4 regions of the Pantoea sp. E956-1 genome follow, and region 3 is predicted to be linked to each of the others. Evidence: predicted binding sites of a transcription regulator. Region 3 holds the regulator's gene; each other region holds the start of a gene.
What was found. The regulator LexA, encoded in region 3, represses DNA repair genes until DNA is damaged. The targets are predictions, from matches to a motif close to TNCTGTATGTACATACAGNA.
Positions count from the first base shown of each region.

Region 1: the regulator LexA is predicted to act here: its motif matches at 2,236-2,255, upstream of AC0T7J_RS11255 (YebG family protein).
Region 2: the regulator LexA is predicted to act here: its motif matches at 1,557-1,576, upstream of AC0T7J_RS03920 (DinI-like family protein).
Region 4: the regulator LexA is predicted to act here: its motif matches at 1,335-1,354, upstream of sulA (SOS-induced cell division inhibitor SulA).

Region 1 is NZ_CEUYZP010000003.1:136,072-139,700, reverse strand. Features, by position in the region: gene bglF (PTS beta-glucoside transporter subunit IIABC) at 1-292, opposite strand, end outside; gene licT (BglG family transcription antiterminator LicT) at 429-1,262, opposite strand; gene AC0T7J_RS11255 (YebG family protein) at 1,879-2,220, opposite strand; gene AC0T7J_RS11250 (SIR2 family protein) at 2,379-3,173, opposite strand; gene AC0T7J_RS11245 (non-canonical purine NTP pyrophosphatase) at 3,170-3,629, opposite strand, start outside.
Region 2 is NZ_CEUYZP010000001.1:781,388-785,016, reverse strand. Features, by position in the region: gene AC0T7J_RS03935 (hypothetical protein) at 111-494, shown strand; gene AC0T7J_RS03930 (hypothetical protein) at 481-822, shown strand; gene AC0T7J_RS03925 (hypothetical protein) at 974-1,240, shown strand; gene AC0T7J_RS03920 (DinI-like family protein) at 1,279-1,518, opposite strand; gene iraP (anti-adapter protein IraP) at 1,693-1,992, shown strand; gene AC0T7J_RS03910 (DUF6388 family protein) at 2,194-2,517, opposite strand; gene yedD (lipoprotein YedD) at 2,772-3,245, shown strand; gene amyA (alpha-amylase) at 3,346-3,629, opposite strand, start outside.
Region 3 is NZ_CEUYZP010000009.1:171,499-175,127, forward strand. Features, by position in the region: gene zur (zinc uptake transcriptional repressor Zur) at 1-485, shown strand, start outside; gene AC0T7J_RS19620 (CsbD family protein) at 559-771, opposite strand; gene dinF (MATE family efflux transporter DinF) at 939-2,261, opposite strand; gene lexA (transcriptional repressor LexA) at 2,362-2,976, opposite strand; gene AC0T7J_RS19635 (diacylglycerol kinase) at 3,082-3,450, opposite strand; gene plsB (glycerol-3-phosphate 1-O-acyltransferase PlsB) at 3,579-3,629, shown strand, end outside.
Region 4 is NZ_CEUYZP010000002.1:387,372-391,000, forward strand. Features, by position in the region: gene ompA (porin OmpA) at 1-464, opposite strand, end outside; gene sulA (SOS-induced cell division inhibitor SulA) at 815-1,315, opposite strand; gene AC0T7J_RS09255 (TfoX/Sxy family DNA transformation protein) at 1,526-2,155, shown strand; gene yccS (YccS family putative transporter) at 2,152-3,629, opposite strand, start outside.

The DNA of each region.
Region 1 (3,629 bases), on a different contig from region 3:
TACCCGCGACCGCATCCTCTTCTTTCGCTGAAGAGAGTTCGTCAGCCAGACCCGCTTCAGTACGGACCGCCTGCCAGACATCGTGGACGTGGTTGCCAATCACTACCTGAAACTGCCCGCCGCTTTCAACGACCATAATGATACCCGGATTTTTCTTCAGTCCTTCAGCGTCGGCTTTATGGTTGTCTTTCAGTTTGAAGCGCAACCGGGTGGCACAATGAACCAGACTTACGATGTTCTCCCGGCCACCGATATGGCTGAGGATATCCTGCGCCAGCGTGTGATATTCCATCTCGATTTCCTTACAACCGATGCCTGAGGACATCAGTTAACTGAGCCAAAAATGAAAAAACCTGAGAACGTCCTCCTTTCAGAGGCCGCGCTCAGGTTTTGCCTGCGTTAAGCAGTAACAATCCAGTTTATGGAGCTTATTGCCCCTCTTTTCTCACCCGTTCGATGTGAATGGCGAGAAACATGATCTCTTCCGCGGTCAGCTCACGCTGATAGCTTTGTTGCAGATGCTGCGCGATTTTCACCGCACATTTCCAGGCTTTGGGATAGTTATCTTTTACAGCTGCATGCAGCGACACATCGTCATCGTCTACCACGGTACGCGTCAGCATCCGCTGCGCAAAAAACTTCAGATGGGTAACAAAGCGCTGGTAACTCAGTGACGATTCGTTATATTCCAGCTGCAATTGATACTTCACCAGTTGCAGAATCTCCTGCATCACCCGGGTGACATGCATCACTTCCGGCATTTCATTATTGAGTTGCGCCGTCACCAGATGCAGCGCGATAAATCCGGCCTCATCCTCTGCCAGTTCGACATTCAGACGACGGGAAATGATAGCCCTGGCCTCCTGACCCAGTTCGAACTCTTTGGGATAGAGGCGTTTGATATCCCACAGCAACACATTTTTAATCGCCAGACCTTTATTCTGCCGTTCAATGGCAAAGTAGCAGTGGTCGGTCAACGTGATATACAGGCTCTCCTGCAATTTCCCCAGGCGTTGTGTTGCAAGATCAATAATGCGGTCGCAGGTGGTCATCACTTCAGGCGGAATTTGGTGTAACAACTCCTCCAGCCGACGTACCAGCAGATCACTTTGCAGCGCGAACACCTTCTCAATGTGCGCCGCGTTGAGACTGTCACCGATGCGCTTCTGGAAGGCCAGTCCACGCCCCATCACGACCTGCTCGCGTCCCTGCTCATCCTGAACCATCACCACGTTGTTATTAAGAATTTTGGCGATTTTCATCGGAACCCCAGAAACAAAAAAACCTGACATCCGGCAGAGGCCAGAAATCAGGTTTTGCCTGCCTAAGCAGTAACAATCCAGTTCGGGCACTCTATCAGTTTTCGTCGTGACCTCAATCTGTCAGGGCAAAAAGCGTGACAGCGATCGAAATCCTCTTATTAACTTAAAAAGTGACCACCGTGTTGAGGTCAGTCACCCAGGCATCCTGCGTGTGGGTGATACCCGCTGGACGAAGCCAGTACGGAAGCCCGGGTTGCAGTTCCGGTCAGGAAAAGGGGATTGACGCCCAGTGGAATGAAAACTCACGGTTTGGGAGGAAGATGGTCATGCGAGGAAGGTCGTCTGAAAAATCGACTAATGGACTGCAGTATCTGCTCAATGCCATTTAGCAATTGAAAACATACCGCTTAAACGCTTTTGTCACTGTACACAATGTATTGATTTATCGAACGAAAAATTCTTAACGTGTGAAATAGTTCAACTGAGCGTCAGGCTCCGTTATGCAGGGTAAAAGAATGGAAGGAAGGCTATCAGTAAAGATAGTTAGCAGGAGAACAGCTTGAACCGTTATTCAGAAACAGCAACGCCGGAAGGTTCGCTTCCGGCGTTGGGGCAATTACGCGGCTTTAACGGCGCGTACTTTCTTTGCAGCAGGCTCTTCTGACTGCTCAGCGGTGCCATCGTCTGATACCGCTTCTGGCTGAGAGACGGCTGCTGCCGTTTCCGGCAGCTTGCTGGTGCGCAGAATATGCTGAACCGCATCTTTCTGCTCGGCAATCAGCAGGCCCAGCGTTTCCGCCTGAGATTCTTCCATTGCAGGTTGATGCTGTAACAGCCAGTCGGTGAAGGCTTCGGCCATATCGAGCATTTTGTCGTAGGCATCGGCCTCTTTCTTATTGGCAAACGTCATCTTCTCTTCACCCTTTCTGACTACTACAAATTTTGTTTCAACAGCCATCTTTTCGCCCTCAGGTACTGTGTATACATACAGTATATCATGCCGGTCATGCTTTGCCAGCAGAGAATAGAGTTTATCGGTTGTGCACGGGCTAACCTTATCCTGGCACAGACTTTTTTCATTTTTCCTGACGCATTCTCTGCCGCGAGGTCGGGCGACTACACCAGAAGCTCTTCAAGAAACATCGCCAGCGCCTTGCGCGGATCGTCCTCTTCCGAGACGATCACCTCGATCCCCCACTGCCCCAGCACCTCTTTGGCTACCGGATTATTGCGGTTGGTGAACAGGTACGATTTTGGCCGTGCGGTTGCCAGCCCGGTGCGGCCCCACATCTTGGTCAGACGGTAAAACAGCAGGCGAATATTGAAATCACTGATGCTGTAGCCAACAAAGAGTACTGAGTTGCCCATCACATCGTGAGTCAGTTTGATGTCGAGGGGCGAATCAAAATAGAGGCGTTCAAAATAGCTGCTCTCATCGAGCACGATTGAGGTGTCATCATCGAAATCACCGTGCAGTTTGATGATGTGACGCTTGTCTTCGGTAAGCGAGACCAGGTCCGCGGCGTTGGCCACTTTATAGTAGGGTACGCCGTGCGCTTCATGCGCCGCTTCCAGCCAGCGATCGTAATTGGTGGTGTAGATACGCGAGAAGTTTCCCTGGGTAATCATGGTATGAATTTCAGAAGAGCGGACATCAATATCGGGGCGATGCCATTCGCGATCCATCCAGCTGCGCAGCGGGCCAAGCGAGCCTTTTTTCTGTTTGTAATACTCCGCCAGCGACAGGTGCGTGCCATAGGTATTGAAGATCTTTGGATCGTAACCCAGCTCATTAGCAAGATGCGCAATCAGTTCATGCCACTCGGGCAGGCCAAAATTGCGCGAAATACCGGCACCGGCAAACAGAATCAGTTTGCCGGAATCATAGGCGCGTTTGAGTTCAGGTTTCATGCCATGCCCCGCGAGGTTTTTAAAAAGGTGGCGAAGCGATCCAGCGCGATGCGCCGCATCGAGATCTCATTCTTGAGTTCGCCCATCTCTGCAAACGTCTGCTCATAGCCTTCGGGAATAAAGACGCAGTCCCACTGAAAGCCGCGCGTTCCGGCAGGTTTCGCGGCGATGGTGCCGCGCAGTTCACCCGAAAACTGGTACATTTTGCGGCCATCGCAGTAGCCAAGCACCGTTTTGGCCGTCACGGCCTGGCTGTCGAGCCCCTGCACCAGCGCGGTAAAGCGCTCAGCGTCCAGGCGGTTCCAGAAGATGCGGGTCAGACCGGCGGGCAGACCATTGAGGCCATCCAGATAGAGGCCGGTGTGTTCCACAAACAGCGGTCGCCCAATCAGCGAAAAGGCTTTGGTCAGTTTGTCGCGTACCAGGTCGAGTTCGTTTTCAGTCTGAATTTCTTCG
Region 2 (3,629 bases), on a different contig from region 3:
CTTAAGTATACTTAAGCCTGGTATTTAAGCAATCTTAAATTTCATGCGGGGGACGTGGCTAAGCAGCACGCAGTAAGTTCCAGAGACCTTACCGTACAAAGGGGTGTGGCATGGAAAGTAGTCTGATTACCAGTATGGGTGCGTTAGTTCTGGGTGGGGGGGCAGCAGCACTGTTCTGGAAACCGTTATTGGCGGGAATTGCGTCAATCGTAACCAGTAATCGAGCCGGCGGCGAAATTATTACCAGCTACAAAGAGCAGGTGGTGTTGCTGAAAGAGAGCAACGTGCTGATACGGGAGGAGAACGATGAATTACGCGAACGGCACGACAGGAATCTGCGGCGTATCTCGACACTCGAAACGGATCTTCGGTTAATCAAGAATGCGGTAGGGATTTTACTGGCAATGACCGAAACCGATCAGAACGACAAATTTCGTAATGAGATTGATCGGCTTATCTCAACTCTGGAGGATCGCAGTGATGGCCACGATTAATAGCACTAAGGCACCGATGTCTTACCAGCGCAAAGTTATCCTCGGCTGCGTATTGCTAAGCTGTTCGATGATTTGCATCCTGATGACGATCATCTTTCTCTACGTCAGTAACACCGCAAACAAACGGGTCGAGGAGATCCGGGCGGATTATCGCTTAATTGCGGCGCGGCGTGATGACAGAGTGGAGCTGCTGACCGATCAGGTTGCAGCAATACAGCACAAGCTGGATGCAATACCGGATCGCATAGCCGACAAAACGGTCATAAAAGTCAAAGAGGTCGTCACTGAGAGTGAGGTACCAACCGGGAAATCCGGTCATAAACCATAACTTCCGATTATTCTTAATGCGGCTTCGCTATTATCGACTAGTTTTAAATCTCCGGGCAACATTTTGTACCTGAATGCAGGCCCGCTGATTGGCCGGTTGATGAACCGCTAAGCCTACTCACTTTGGATAAATGACCAGAAGGAAATTTAGCATGAGCGATTCAACAGAAACCAAGACCAAAACTGAATATCTGCGTGACGTGACTTCTCAGCTAAAAGAGATGCGTCACTATGCTCAGACCAACACCGAAACCCTTTCCAGCCAATGGTTAGCGTTTGACGCCGGTGAGTATAAAGACAAGACCAACGCCGACAGAATCGATGCGCTGCTAAATAAGCAGGGCAAACTGCTGGAAGATCTGGATGCCGCTATTCAGGACGTCGAGATTGAAATTAATCATAGCGAGCAGGAGAGCTAAGTCATCTCCCGCTAACTGATGTGGTGGCCGTTAAGGGATTAATCGGCCACCAGCCACATTTCCGCTTCGTCGAACATCTCTTCAACAATCCGCGCAACCGTCGCTTTATCGTTCTTACTCAAATCAGTATCAATCGCGTTACGTTCCATCGGCTTAACCTTAACTTCAATGTCAGGAAACACCCGATGCACCCGCTTTTCCAGCTCCTCACGAATCATCTCGCGGGCACCTGGTAAACCGGCAACGTTGCGCTTGTCATAAATCAACTCAACAAACATGATGGCAATCCATTCAGGGCAAAATCGCTGACATATAATACTGTAAATAAAAACAGTAGCAAGGCGGCGTGCCCGATTTCGCGTAAATTTTTATGTCGCATAAACCTCAATCTTCGACTAGCAAAATGCGCACGCATCGCGACATAATGACGGCTTACTTTTAGGAGGTCCGCGATGCGACAACTGGTAATTGATATTCTGCTAAAACTGGCAAAGATGGACGTCGATGCAAAAGAGTTGACGGCGCAACTTGAAGCGCAGTCCCTGCTTGTTGCAGCGCTGCTGGTGCAGGCGAAACAGGATAACTCGCTGACCATTTCAGAAACGGTGCAGGATGCCATTATTACTGCTTCGAAATCTTCGACCGATTTTCTGCAGTCTGATGTGGATCTGCTGCTGACGCATATTAATCGTCTGCTGGCGGTAGCAAGTTATGTTGAAGTAAAGGGTAAAGCGACAGAAGGTGAGGGGTAGGGGCGGATAAAAAATTCGCCTCTGGAGGTGGAATTGAGACAACACCTGCAGAGGCAGTGCATAAGCACTATTCGTTAAAGGACAATCACGACCTTAGTCGCACGCCGAAGTTATACACTTTCCCCCGGTTAGTACAACGTTATCTGCAGCGCCTGAACTGGTTGGAGGTGTTTTCAAAATGCAACTTCAACGCAGCCCTGATTACAGTTCGTTTTTGATGCAAAACTCTTCCCAGCTCATCCCCAGCGACTCAGCATGAGATTTGAGATAAGTCTCGATAGCCTCAGCCGCCACTGCTTTATCTGGCTCAGCGAGCTGAATAGAAAAGATCATCCCATCCAGATTCTTCTGCCGCAAAAAGGCCGCATAGATGCGTTCGGCGTGCCATTCGCGAAGCTGTCGTAGTGACAGATTAGCAGCGCGGGCGTCGCTCTCCGTTAATTCATCAAGTGCAGACTGAAAGTCGGGATGCGCGGTAAAAAACATCTCGCGCGCCTGGGCGTAGTAGGCTTCTGGCGTTTTCATATTCATATTCCTGAAAGTCTGTTGCAGCGCGTCAGTGTAGCGGGTTGTCTTCCGCTTGTCAGGCGTGACACAGGCGGGACTCAGTATCAGCTCAGCCTGTGAACTGCTCGCCAAAAACCTGACCATTGACCCCTCTGCCGGTTAAATTCTCCCGCAATCCGGGTCTGCGTGGTGTTTGAACTTCCAGATACCTTGCGTAACGCGGTGGAAAAATTATAACGTAGCCGCCATTGACGCGATCTTAGGGATTAAACATGAAAAAGTGGATGCTGATTGCCACGCTGGCACTGGGTGGCTGTGCGCAAATTAACGATTATGAAAACGCAGTACAAACGCCGGCACCCGCTGATCTGAAGGGGAACTGGCAAACCGTCGGCCCGCAGAGCAGCCTGATCAGCGATCAGGCGATAGCCAGTGTGATCATCAATGCAGATGGCAGCACACTGGATTGCCGTCAATGGCAGCGGGTAATTGCGAAGCCAGGCAAACTGACCCGGTTAAGCGGCGATTATGTCAACGTGACGCGTAAGATGCGGGTGATGCCGCTGGTAGTGAATAACGGCGAACTGAAATATGACGGTCTGACCCTGCGTAAAGTGGCGCGTCCGACTGTAGAGTGTCAGCAGGCGCTGGAAGAAGTGGCGAAGCAGCCGAAAGTCGCGGTGATTCAGAACATCGAACCGCAACTGCTGCGTACGCCGATTACAGAAAACAACGCGAAATCGTAACAGCCGATCCATAACAAAACCGCCCCGACGGGCAGAGCGCACTTCACGCTTCTGCCTGCCGGGGCGATTTTTTTACGAAGTAACTTAGTCAGCCACTGCCTTATTCTGCAACCACCCAGACGCTGACACTGCCACCGTTACAGACAAAGACCGCTGTGCCGTGCTCGTCGGCGGTAACGGTCTCTTCACGGTTACCCAGATGATCGCGCCAGACCTTGCCGGCAAAACTTTCTCCCATTGGCACACTTTTCTCACCGGCATCGCCGTTCGACATGATCACCACACAGCCTGGCTGTGTTTCGGTGCCGCTGCGGCTGAAGGCCACGCAGTTTGGGTGATCAAAATAGTCGGTCTGCACGCCCCAGCCATACTGCTGACGCGCCC
Region 3 (3,629 bases):
CCGAAAAGATGTGCCTGCAGCGTGGTGTGCGTCTGACTTCGCAGCGTGCTGAAGTGTTGCGCCTGATGGCCGAACAGCCTGGCTCAATCAGCGCCTACGATCTGCTGGATCAACTCCGGGTCAGCGAGCCGCAGGCCAAGCCTCCCACGGTTTATCGGGCGCTTGATTTCCTGCTGGAGCAGGGTTTCATTCATCGGGTGGAATCCAACAACAGCTACGTCATGTGTCACCATTTTGAGGCACCAGCACATACGTCGGTGATGCTGGTCTGTGACCGTTGTGCCGCCGTTACAGAGAAGCAGGCACAGGGCGTAGAGAAGATTATTGCAACGCTGGCGGGTGAAGCGCAGTTTGCATTACGCCACAGCGTGATTGAAGCACATGGTTTATGTGAAAATTGTGCTGCGGTTGAAGCCTGTACGCACCATGCAAGTTGCGAGCATGACCATCAGGATGAGGGTAAAAAGCGGGGAAAACGCGGGTAGCTGGCACATCCTTGTGCAGTTCCGGTGAGGGCCCACCGGAACGCGTTCAGCTGATTATCAACCTATTGTCTGATTACCAGCGGTGATCTTTGTTCTGACCTTCCCAGTCGGTTACTTCGCGCTCGGCTTCATCTTTCGTAGAGCCGTAACGCTCCTGGATTTTGCCAACCAGCTGATCGCGTTTACCTTCGATAACCTGCATATCATCGTCGGTCAGCTTGCCCCATTTCTCTTTCATTTTGCCTTTGAACTGCTTCCAGTTGCCGCTTGCTTCGTCTTTATTCATGGCAGACCTCCAATCCTCGGGTTTTAATGATTATCTTGCTGCTTAACAAAATAACGATACAAAGCGCTGGTTAACTGCGCTGCATAGAGTTAATTGTAGTAGCCAATTTCTTAACCATGGAATAATACAGAATAATCCGTATCGGCTTGCGTGCAGCCACTGCTGACTCAGGCATCAAACCAGCTGTTCTGACGCCAGTGCTTACGCCAGATGAGCCACAGCGACAGGCCGCGCAGCGCCAGGAAAACCGTGACCGCCAGCCACAGACCATGGTTACCCAGTACCGGTACGCTAAGCAGCGTCAGAAAATAGCCTGCTGCGGCTACCACCATGCTGTTACGCATCTCGCGCCCGCGCGTCGCCCCGATGAACATGCCATCCAGCAGATAACACCAGACACCGATCAGCGGCATTATCATCTGCCAGACCAGATAGCGGTCCGCTGTCTGCTGAAGTGACTGAAGAGAGGTCAGCAACGACACGATCTGCGGGCCAAAAATGGCATAGATCAGCGAGAAGAACAGCGCCACCACCACCGCCTGCCGACAGGCAGAGTGCCAGACGCGCAGGAGTTTACTGCCATCTTTTGCACCATGCGCCTCACCCGCAAAAGCTTCAACTGCGTAGGCAAAGCCATCCAGCGCATAGGCAGTAAAAGTAATGAACATCAGTAATACTGCGTTAACCGCCACCACATCAGGGCCGAGTCGCGCGCCCAGCACGGTCAGCGAGGCAAAACAGAGCTGCAGCATCAGAGAGCGCAGCATGATGTCCCGGTTCAGTCGCAGCAGCCGGCCGCTGTCACCGCGCCAGCTCTGCTTCAGCAGGCTAAGCGTAATTCCGCGCAGTTTTAATACCCGCCAGACCATGATGCTGCCGACGCCCAGCGTGATGTACTCTGCCAGTGCCGTGGCGGTGGCCGCCCCCGCGACACCCCAGTGCAGCCCCATCACCAGCCAGAGATCGAGCACGATGTTAACCAGATTGCCCACCACCAGCAGGATCACTGGCGCACGCGCATACTGCACGCCCAGCAGCCAGCCCAGGATTACCAGGTTTGCCAGCGTGGCAGGCGCACTGAGCCAGCGAATCTGAATAAACAGCGCCGCCTGTTCCAGTACATCGGGATTGCCGCCAACCAGATGGGTCGCCAGCTGGATAATCGGATAACGCAAAGCGATGAACAGTACACCTGCCAGCAGCGCGATGATCAGCGGTTGCGTCAGCGCGCGCGCCAGAGCGGTTTTATCGCCCGCACCAAACGCCTGTGCCGTAAGGCCAGTCGTACTCATTCGAAGGAAAAGCAGCAGCATAAAAAGGAAGCTGGTCACTGTAGTCCCGACCGCAACCCCGCCAAGATAGACAGGGCTGTCGAGATGACCAATTACTGCAGTATCGACCACTCCCAGTAAGGGAACAGTGATATTTGAAAGGATCATTGGCAGTGCGAGCCGCCAGAGATTTTTATCCGTTGCCGTGATAAAGCGCATTCGCCGTTCCGTGCTCAGTGTCGCTGCGCAAAAGAGACAGCGACAAAATTAGGGCAGACAGAATAGCATCAGAAAAAGCGAATGCACGCTGGCGTCAAAATCAGAGCCACTCGCCGTTGCGCACCACGCCCACCGCCAGACCTTCAATAGTCAGCGACTGCGCACGGGTATCGACAACAATCGGGTCAAAATCGCTGTTTTCAGGCAGCAGATGCACGATAGCACCCTGCTTTTTCCAGCGTTTAACGGTAACTTCATCATCAATGCGGGCAACCACAACCTGGCCGTTGCGCACATCCTGGGTTTTATGCACCGCGAGCAAATCGCCATCCATAATTCCGATATCTTTCATCGACATTCCGCTGACGCGCAGCAGGAAGTCAGCAGAAGGCTTAAACAGGCCTGGATCGACCTTGTAATGAGTTTCGATATGTTCCTGCGCCATGATCGGCTCACCGGCAGCAACCCGGCCAATCAGCGGTAGCCCTTCTGAGGCTTCTTCTTCCATTAACAGGCGAATGCCGCGTGATGCACCGGAAACGATCTCGATAACGCCTTTACGCGCCAGCGCTTTCAGATGCTCTTCTGCCGCATTCGGCGAACGGAAGCCCAGCTGCGCCGCAATTTCGGCACGCGTAGGCGGCATGCCCGTTGAAGAAATATGGTCGCGAATCAGGTCATAGACCTGCTGCTGCCTGCTGGTTAATGCTTTCATCCCGCCCCCTGGTTGTTTATACAGTCGCTGTGAGTATATACAGGTATTGGCGAAATGGAAACCAATTGTCAGGGAAAACGCGCCCTCAGACGCATTGTGGAAGGCTTATCGCAAATGTGTCCAGAGCAGCGCGATCCAGACAAAGAGTGCCAGTAAAATGCTGATCAGTACCGCCGCCGAGCCCATGTCTTTCGCCCGGCCCGCCAGCGGATGATGCTCCTGACCGATGCGGTCAACCACCGCTTCAATAGCGCTATTGAGGATTTCAACAATGACCACCAGCACCACCACCCCAATCATGAGGATGCGTGAGACCATATCGACATCCAGCCAGCACGCAATAATAATTGCGACCAGCGCAGCCAGCGCTTCCTGGCGAAACGCCGCCTCATGTTGCCAGGCGGCTCGCAGTCCCTGCCATGAGTAACCTGCGGCTTTTACTATTCTGATAAGTCCGGTGGCATTATTTGCCATGATGTGGGAACCCTTTCATCGGATTGACGTCAATGTCTGGGCTGCGTGCAATGGGCACCACCACAGATCTTCGCTGCGCTTTCTGGTATGCTTGCGGCGCTTTGCTAACAAGAGGCTTCATGTTGTCTATGTCAGGTTGGCGTAAACTCTATTACAAACTGCTTAATTTACCACTGTCG
Region 4 (3,629 bases), on a different contig from region 3:
ACAGCAGCCAGCGGAGATACGCCGGTGTCGTGGTCGCTGATGCGGCCAGTAGTTGGGTTAGTCTGCGTTGAGTCTGCACGCCATACCATGCCGCCCAGACGAGTATACACGTCCAGATCGTCATAGATTGGGTAGCTCAGTTTAGCAGCCAGCTGAACGCCCTGTGCTTTGAATGCGCCGTTAGTCACGTTGCCTTTGTTAGGCATGCGACCCAGCCAGTCATAGCCCAGCTCGAAGCCCAGGTATGGATTCGCCTGGTAACCAACGAATGCACCTGCACCCAGCTGGCTTTCATGAGTTGGACCGTCATTGTTCTCGTAACCGTTACCGTAGTAACCAGTGTCGTGATACTGAGACCAGCCCAGTTTAGCACCGGTGTACCAGGTGTCATCTTTCGGAGCGGCCTGCGCTACGGTAGCGAAGCCAGCCAGTGCCACTGCAATTGCGATAGCTGTCTTTTTCATTTTGCGCCTCGTTATCATCCAAATAGGCAATGAGCAAAAAGGTTGCTCTTGGTTTAAATCCTTCGCCGGGTCAAAACGCTCGCTTATGACTCTACCGCAAAAAACGGAGGTTATTGAGCACCCTGGCGAGCTAAAGTCTACAACGAGATTGGAAACTTACAAGTATGATGTGAGGCGCTTATGTAAAAAAACAGCGATTTATACACAATTTCTAACAATTAGACTGGTAGTATTGTCGCGGCAAAAAGCCCAAAAATCTTGCTAAGCCATTGTCAACGCTCGAACTAACAGAATCAGTGGCTTAGCAGCGACAGATAAGAAAAATAGCTTGGGAAACTTCTGATTTTTACTTAATGAAACAAATCCGACTGAATTTTTATCGCAGTTTGCGGTCTGAGAGGCGCTTCTGATGCCCCAGATATCCCACTTGCACGCAAAATCAAACCCAGCGCTTCACCCTCTGCGGCCGCATTTTCAAGTTGACGTCGCTCATCTTCGTCAAGATCGTAGGGAATCCATGCCAAAACGACACTGTAATTTCCCGTACGTAATGCTTTGACCATCGCTTCAACCGCATTCAGACGTTCAGAATCGGCGATATGCATACTTTTATCCAGTGGTAATCCTGATTCCTGTAGCCAGGTGCGATTCAGTTTATGTGCTGGTGTTAACCACAACTGCCAGCGCGATTGCTGACTCAGCTGCTGCAATAATGGCAACAGCAACATCTGCATCATACCGGGCTGTTCGCTGTAGCGTAACTCAGTAATTCCACCGCCCTGAGAGGCCGGAACGGAAGAGGACGCATAATGATGAGCATAGCGTGCATTATTAGGATGTTGTGTTCGCATAAGTTAATCACCAGCAGTGGACTGTATGAATATACAGTACTGTCATCCTGGATAAAGATCAACCCAAATTTCGGAAAACGCCTCGCAAAATCGCGACAAGATTAGTTGAAACGCTATTTATTCATTGAACCCGTTGACGCTTTTTTTTATCTTCTAATTACCTGATACTCAAGGTAATTTACGATATATTTCTTACATGGAGGTGGTGCAATGAAAAAGGTGAATCCGGTTGTAGAGCGCTCCAGAGCGCGTCTGGCCGCATTGGGAACAATAGAGTCCCGCACCCAGTTTGGTGGCTATGCCCTGGCTGTTGAAAGTGTGGTTTTTGCCTTAATTAATAAAGACGAGCTCTATCTGCGGGCCAGTGAACCTCTGCGGGAATACATTACAGATCGTCCACTACAACCTCTGATTTTTCGCAAACGGGGCAAACTGGTGAGCCTCAATTACTTTCGGGTCGATGAGGTGTTATGGCGCGATCCTGATCATCTTCTGGCGCTCTCCGCCGCCTCTTTAGAAACGGCGCAGCTGGAGTTGCAGGACAGACAATCCTCTCCGCGGTTAAAAGATCTGCCTAATCTCAGCGTACGTATGGAGATGATGCTCTATGAGGCGGGTGTCATGAGCGTCAATCATCTCTATCAGATGGGAGCCAAACAGTGCTGGCTGAAGCTAAAAGCGATCAATCAGCACGTTGGATTCCAGACGTTACTTGCGCTGCAGGGTGCCATCACAGGCCACCATGCTGCCGCGTTGCCGCAGGCGACACGGGCGGAGCTGAATGCATGGTTCCAGCGCACGCTTTTATCAAACCCCAATCTCAGAAGCGGCGAAGGCTAATCAGTGATTAGCGTGCGGCGCAGGCGAGCCACATCGGGCATCAATGCCACCAGCAGACCGAGTTGCTGGAGCACCAGCGGCGCACGCGTATCCGCATCTGCGGCCAGCTGGCTGATTCGCTGAGCCAGTTGATGGCGCATCGTTTCAACGTGCTCATCGCTGACAACTTCCGTCTGCAACACATCCTCAACATAGCAAACCGTATCATCCAGCAATGTCAGCAGCTCGGGTGCGGTAATTTTATCGCGGTGGGCGCCCAGCGCAGAAATGTAACTCAGAAACGAATGGTTGGAGCAAAGCAGTTGAAAAGCCGAATCGCGCAGCTTCTGGCTGGTGCGGCTTTCACTGCTCATGTTGGAGACCACTGACGCCAGTTCAGCATCCGCGTTATGCGCATCACGGCGTGCAATGCGATAGGCAAGACGGTTATCTTTGCCCTGATGATATTGCTCCATGATCGCATCCAGATAGCGGCAATTCGCTTTCAGCGTTCGTTCTGCCACGGCAGGTAACTGACGAAAACGCCAGTCAGGCCAGATAAACGCGACAGCCAGCCAGGCCAGACCACAGCCCAGTAAAGTATCCACTACCCGCGGCAGGGCAACTTCAAACCCTTCACCTAACAGGTTAAAGCAAAGCAGCACGAGCAGAGTGATAAACAGCGTAGCCTGTGCATACTGCACCTGCCTGAAAGCGAAGAACAGTACGCCGGTAATCACTATCAGGATTAACTGACCTTCAATCGACGGCACCAGCCATAAAACGGGCAGACCAATCGCAATCCCCGCCAGCGTTCCGCCGATGCGCAAGGCCAGTCGTCGCTGCGTTGCATTGTAGTTGGGCTGACAGACAAACAGGCTGGTCAGCAAAATCCAGTATCCCCGCTCCAGCCCGGTTACCTGAATAAAACCGTATCCAATACAGAGCACCACGGACATGCGAACCGCATGCCGGAACAGCGCCGAGGAGGGAGAGAGATGGCGGCTGAAGCGCAGCCGGATATCACTCCAGCCACTCAATCCTTCGCGTGACAGCAGATTGTCGCTGTGCTGAGGATCTTCACCGGCCAGCGTCTGTTCTGATTCGATCGAAGCAAGCTGTGCGTCAATGGCGCGCAGGTTGCGCAGCAGCCAGAAAAGCGCACGGGTATGCGTAGCGTCAGGATCATGTTGCTCCAGACGTTCTATCGCTTTCTGTAATCGTTCAAATGCACGCTCAAAACGGCTGTCATGCACCCATCTTTGACGCATAAGAATACAATGCGCCAGCTGGCGACAGGCCTGAGCCTGCATATTCAACAGACGCTGAAAGCGAAACAGAATTTCGTTATAGCGCCAGTCGCCGCGCAGCAGATGATATTGCAGATGGGAAGAGCTGGCCCGTTCATGAATATCCTGCGCCACAAAATAGTAGTGCAGGCTGCGGCGGGTGCCGCGCGACCCGCGATCGCCGCGCAGACGACTCTGCAGTGTGG